2 linked regions of the Arachidicoccus terrestris genome follow. The protein of the gene in region 1 interacts with the protein of each later gene in a pairwise test. Links are inferred from orthologs where the notes say so. Each region holds a gene or a part of one and is shown on either strand. Other genes may lie near its edges.

Region 1 (3,055 bases):
CATTTTTATCTTTCTATCAATAACCCTGGGATAATTTTGCCTTGCTACAATAGCGTCATTGACAAAATAGCACGGTTACCGGTTGGACCAGAAATGCCGTGCGTTTGAATGTAATTGTATTTGCTGCGTCTGTTTTTTAAACTTTGAAGTGACGGAGCATAACACTTAGCTTGTCTTTCAAGGATTTTCTGTCTACAATGAAATCCAGAAAACCGTGATCTAATAAGAACTCACTGCGTTGAAAACCCTTAGGTAAATCCTTTCTTATCGTCTCTTTTATAATACGTGGGCCTGCAAATCCGATCAGGGCACCTGGCTCAGCGATATTGATATCGCCCAGCATGGCAAAACTGGCGGAGACGCCACCAAAGGTTGGGTCTGTCAATAATGAAACATAAGGCAGCTGGGCATCGCTTAATTGAGATAACTTGGCACTGGTTTTCGCCATTTGCATCAGAGAAAAAGCGCTTTCCATCATGCGTGCGCCTCCAGATTTACTGATCACCATAAAGGGGACCTTTTTATCAATAGCATAATCTACTGCCCGGCTGAACTTTTCTCCCATCACGCTGCCCAATGAACCGCCAATAAAGGCAAAATCCATGCAAGCGACAATGATGGGTGCACCGTTCATGCTACCGGAAGCAACCCGCATGCTGTCTTTGAGATCTGTTTTACTATAAATATCATCCAGACGTTTTTGATAGGACTTTAAGTCTGTAAACCCTAAAAAGTCCACACTTTTGATTCCTTCAAAATGTTCTTTAAAATTTCTATCGTCAAATAAAATCTTGAAATAATCCTCACTGCTGATCCGGTGGTGATATCCGCATTTGGGACACACATACAGGTTTTCTTCCAGTTCTGAGGAGGTACAGATATAATTACATTCCGGGCATTTGCTCCAGAGTCCTTCTGGGACCTCTTTTTTTTCAGAGGTGGTTGTCTGAATGCCTTTGCGCAATCTTTGAAACCATCTTTGTTTGGGTTCTCCTTCCGTTTTCTTATCCTGCTCCGGTATATAACTATTTTCTGATTTCAGTTCTTCTTCGCTCATATTTACTTTTAGATATATGTTTCAGACTGACAAAATTAAGGACTTTCCTACTTTATCAGGCAATTTAAAGGTATTTGTTTTATCTATGTAGACAAACGGTTGTTATTTTTAGAGAACTGATTTTAAATCGTAGAATTATTTACCCAGTTTTTTAAAATCGACCGCCTGAAGCGAAGAGAATACCGTTGTCGCCTCTTCCATAGATACTTTAGGAATGCTGATGATCATTTTGCAAAATAGCTGAGACTCCTGGCTTTTGATGGTTGCATTAAAAGTCTTAATCCAGCGCATTACTTCACCGAGCCGGGTATAATCGAAGTCCAACTGGCAATCCTCCATAATCTGTTTTTTAATGATAGGTACCATTTGCAAGGCTAGGGCGGCAGACGTTTTATACGCATTGATCAGTCCGGGCACTCCCAGAAGTGTTCCACCAAAATAGCGCACCACAATGATCGCTACATCCGTAAGCCCTTTACTGGTGATCTGACCCAGAATCGGTTTGCCGGCACTGCCTGAAGGCTCTCCGTCGTCGCTACTTCTGAAAATTAAATTGTCCGGCCCCAATTTATAGGCAAAACAAAAATGAACGGCCTTGCCATGTTCTTTTTTGAGTTCCGATTGCCGCTGCTTAAAGTCTTCCGGATGTTTGATGGGGAATGCATAGGCCAGGAATTTACTGCCTCTGTCTTTGAATTCGGCAATCGCCTCCTGACCAATTGTAAAAAATGATGTCTCCTGTGTCGTCATGTATGCTGGTCCTAATCGTTTTGAGCTGCAAAATAGCATATTTTATCCTGACCAAGCCTGATTGATTGCAAGAATATACTCTTATTAAGGACAGGCGCAGCAAGTCCCTGTTCTATTCTGAGTGAAGTATTGGTGACGATGCTGCATTCATCCCAGAGCTGCATGTCTATGAAAGATTGAAGTAGCGAAGCGCCGCCTTCCACCAAAATGCTTTGAATATTTTCCCGGTAACAGTAGTCAGCTATTTGTATTGGCCATGGTAATTCATTATTAAGCCTTTCAAAGCGCAAGTGGGCGCCTTGCTCGTGACTGGTCTTTAACCGGTTAAAAATAACCGTGTGCTGTGGGGGCTGCATCAGTTTTGCGGTGCCGGGAATTTCTAAATGCCCATCGACTACCATTCTAATCGGACTCGGACCATGATAATGTCTGTTATTAAGTGCCGGGTCATCTTTAAGTGCGGTATGTTTGCCTATCAGAATAGCTGCATTTTCAGCGCGCCATTTATGTACCAGCCTGTCTGTAAGAGGGCCGCTGATCTTGAGACGCTCCTCCAGCCCTCTCTGATGAACCGGTGCTATGTATCCGTCAGCGGTTTCGGCCCATTTAAGGATGATATAAGGTCTTCTCCTGGCATGGAAAGTGAAAAAACGTCGATTCACTGCGAGGCATTCTTTTTGCCAGGGACCTTCCAGAATCACGTCAATGCCTGCCTGTTTTAATTTTTCAATCCCTTTACCCGCAACTTTGGCAAAGCTATCCTTGCAGCCAATGACGACTCTTGGGATCCGGTGGCGGACAATCAGATCTGCACAGGGTGGTGTTTTGCCGTGGTGTGCACAGGGTTCCAGTGAAACATATAGGGTGGAAGCTGAGATCAGATGATTGTCCGCTTCTTTAACAGAAGCCAGGCAATTCACTTCTGCATGGGCTTCCCCATAGCGTTTATGCCAGCCCTCTCCCAGGATGCGGCCCTGGTGCACCAGTATGGCACCTACCATGGGATTCGGTGCAACATACCCAGCTCCCTTTTTGGCCAGTTCCAGGCACCTTGACATGTAAGTACTGTGTTCCACATTAATACTCTCCTGCATATTGCAAATGTAGAATATATTGGGCGACAATCTTACGTGGCCAATTAGTTTTCAGGGAGCCTACCTGAAAAAAAGGCTCAGCCATATATCAGGGGGAGCGATAATCAGGAGATACTTCCGGGTAAAAATCGGAGACTTACTGCCATAGCCAGGC
Region 2 (3,223 bases), 2.3 Mb from region 1 along the record:
CCAGGGCGATACACAGCGCCGCCAAGACAATGGATATTACCATGCTCGATCATATTATAATCTCTGATCATGGATTTTTCAGTTTTCTGGATAATGAATTCATGAAATAGATGTCCCAAAAAGACATTTTTTCAGTCTATACAATTCTTAATCAATACTAAATGTATAAATGCATTATATTTTTACTGATTATCAACCAATTATATTGTGAAAAATTTAATAGATCCCGATGACGGGAAAGTTCCCGGACGACAAAACCGACCGGATAAGTTTAGAATTTATCTTTAAAATTCGCTTTGTACGTTCAACTTTTGTTTATTATTGCAAAATTGTACCGTCATATTAGAGAAGATTTCGTATTAAAATAGTATATAATCTAAATAGAATAATGGCAAAAAACTTATTAATAGTAGAGTCGCCGGCCAAGGCCAAAACCATAGAAAAATTCCTGGGCAAGGACTTTGAAGTGGTGAGCAGCTATGGCCATATACGTGACCTTGCAAAAGGTGACAATGGTATTGATATTGAAGAAGGATTTAAACCAACTTATATAGTTCCCGATGAAAAATTAAAGGTTGTTAGTGCCCTCAAGCAGAAGGCGCAGAAGGCAGACGAAGTCTGGCTGGCATCGGATGAGGACCGGGAAGGAGAAAGTATCAGCTGGCATCTGGCTGAAGTACTGAAGCTGAATCCACATACCACTAAAAGGATCATCTTTCACGAAATCACCAAACCTGCTATTCAGCGGGCGATTCAAACACCCCGCACCATTGACCTGAATCTGGTCAATGCGCAGCAGGCCAGACGTGTACTGGACCGGTTAGTGGGTTTTGAACTCAGTCCGGTTCTATGGCGCAAGATCGGCATGACAGGCGGGCTCAGTGCGGGCAGGGTACAGAGTGTCGCGGTTCGCCTGATTGTGGAAAGAGAAAGAGAGATCAATGGATTTACGCCGGTCAGCAGCTTTAAGATAGATGGTTTTTTCCAGGCGGATGATCATAGTGGCAAAACCGTTAGCTTTAAAGCCGAAGGGCCTAATAAACTACCGGACAGCAATACAGCTGAGCAATTCTTAAATAGCTGCAAAGGGGCTACTTATAAGGTAGCAGATATACAGGTAAAACCTGCTAAGAGAACCCCTTCTGCCCCCTTTACGACCTCAACCCTGCAACAGGAAGCCAGTCGTAAGCTGGGCTTTGGCGTTAGTAAAACCATGCAGATCGCGCAACGACTGTATGAAAATGGACATATTACCTATATGCGTACTGACAGTATCAATTTAAGTGATACTGCCATGGGTGAGATCAGTCAGGAAATTAAAAATGCCTACGGCAATGAGTATTATCAACCCCGTAAGTTCAAAAATAAAAATGACAGTGCTCAGGAAGCTCATGAGGCGATTCGTCCGACCTATATCAGTCACCATACAGTAGAAGGCTACGATGAGAGAAGGTTATACGACCTCATCTGGAAACGCACCATCGCATCCCAGATGAGTGATGCTGCCTTTGAGAAAACTATCGCCAAGATTGATATATCGACAAATAAGGAGCAGTTAACAGCTTCCGGTGAAGTATTACAATTCGATGGTTTTTTAAAGGTTTACCTGGAAGGCAAAGATGAAGAGGAGGAAGAAGAACAGGAAGGCATGTTGCCGCCACTGGCTGTGGGTCAGCAGCTGACTTTCAAAGAAATGATCGCAACTGAGAAATTCACCCGTCCGGCCCCACGCTATACTGAAGCCTCTTTGGTGAAGAAACTGGAAGAGCTGGGCATTGGCAGACCGTCTACCTATGCGCCAACGATCACAACAATCATGAAGCGCAATTATGTAGAGAAAAGAGAAAAGGAAGGGACGGAAAGGATCATTCATATGATACGTCTGGATGACAAGCAACAGATCGCCAAAAAAGAGAAAAAAGAAATCACCGGTGCGGATAAAGGCAAGCTCGTACCTACAGATCTGGGTATGGTGGTAACCGACTTCTTGACCATGCATTTTAAAAATGTAATGGACTACAACTTTACTGCCCGCGTGGAAGCCGAGTTTGATGAAATAGCCGACGGTAAATTGGTCTGGAACAAAATGATCCATGCATTCTATGGCCCCTTCCACCTGAGCATTGAAGAGACCATGGAAAATGCTGGACGTGCCACCGGAGAAAGAGAACTGGGCATTGATCCTGCTTCAGGCAAGAAAGTCTATGCCCGCATGGGTAAATTTGGACCTATGGTACAGATCGGCGAACAGGAAGACGCTGAGGAGCGCCGCTTTGCCTCCCTTCGGAAAGATCAGAGTATTGAAACCATTACTTTCGAAGAAGCCATGGATCTGTTTAAGCTTCCAATCACGCTAGGTGAATATAAAGATGCTGAAGTATCCGCATCCGTGGGAAGATTTGGTCCTTATGTAAAATGGGGAGAGACCTATGTCTCTTTACCCAAAGGCAGTGACCCTTTGGAAACGACCATGGAGCAGGCCATTGAACTGATTGAAGAAAAGATCAAAGCAGATGCACCTATCGCCTTTTATCAGGACAAGCCAGTGACCAAGGGCAAAGGCCGTTTTGGTCCCTTTATTAAATGGGAAGATTATTTTATCAACGTGCCCAAAGCCTATGATTTTGACAACCTGAGCCAGTCCGACATTGACGAGCTGGTGGCCAAAAAAATAGAGAAGGAAGCCAATCGGTATATTCATAACTGGCCGGCAGAGAAAATCGCCATTGAGAATGGACGCTGGGGGCCTTTTATCCGCTTTGGCAAGGCTTCTATCAAACTGGGGAAGCGGCCCGACGGCGAAAGGTTTACGGCAGAAGACTTAAAGGATGTCACCCTGGAAGACGTCAAAAAAATGATCGAGAAAGAAGTACCGGGCGCGTTTACCAAGAAAGCCAAGAAGGCAGCACCTAAAAAGGCCGCCAAAAAAGCAGCTCCTAAAAAAACAGCTAAGAAGGCGGCTCCTAAGAAAGCGGCGGCCAAAAAGGCAGCCAGGAAATAAACAGCCTGGTCAAAGGGGCAAATGTACAATAACCATGGTCGGCTTTTTAAGGAGTCGACCATGGTTTTTATTAAGGTGGCAATACCTACCGTACTGTACAACTAAAGTATTTCTGGTCCCTGAAAAAAGTAAAATACATAATGGAAAGGATCATCAGCCCACCGGCACCTCCTACGACATATTTAATCAGCCATCCGGTATCCTCAAACTGAAAAAATAAAA

The links. The genes of interacting proteins can lie anywhere in the genome.
Region 2: the proteins of K9M52_RS14325 (region 1) and topA interact in binary tests that used the Escherichia coli proteins (3 or more experiments, as listed by UniProt). The link is inferred for Arachidicoccus terrestris from one-to-one orthologs.

What each region holds. Positions count from the first base shown.
Region 1 is NZ_CP083387.1:3,687,105-3,690,159, forward strand. The notes cover bases 1-2,983. They hold K9M52_RS14325 (IMPACT family protein), read right to left. Parts: upstream 1,808-2,983; coding sequence 1,193-1,807; downstream 1-1,192. Other genes in these bases: accD (acetyl-CoA carboxylase, carboxyltransferase subunit beta), read right to left, coding at 137-1,057; ribD (bifunctional diaminohydroxyphosphoribosylaminopyrimidine deaminase/5-amino-6-(5-phosphoribosylamino)uracil reductase RibD), read right to left, coding at 1,819-2,901.
Region 2 is NZ_CP083387.1:1,419,186-1,422,408, forward strand. The notes cover bases 51-3,201. They hold topA (type I DNA topoisomerase), read left to right. Parts: upstream 51-388; coding sequence 389-3,001; downstream 3,002-3,201. Other genes in these bases: radC (RadC family protein), read left to right, coding at 51-110; K9M52_RS05695 (hypothetical protein), read right to left, coding at 3,087-3,201. Also shown: more of radC, read left to right, coding at 1-50; more of K9M52_RS05695, read right to left, coding at 3,202-3,223. UniProt on the Escherichia coli protein: Releases the supercoiling and torsional tension of DNA, which is introduced during the DNA replication and transcription, by transiently cleaving and rejoining one strand of the DNA duplex.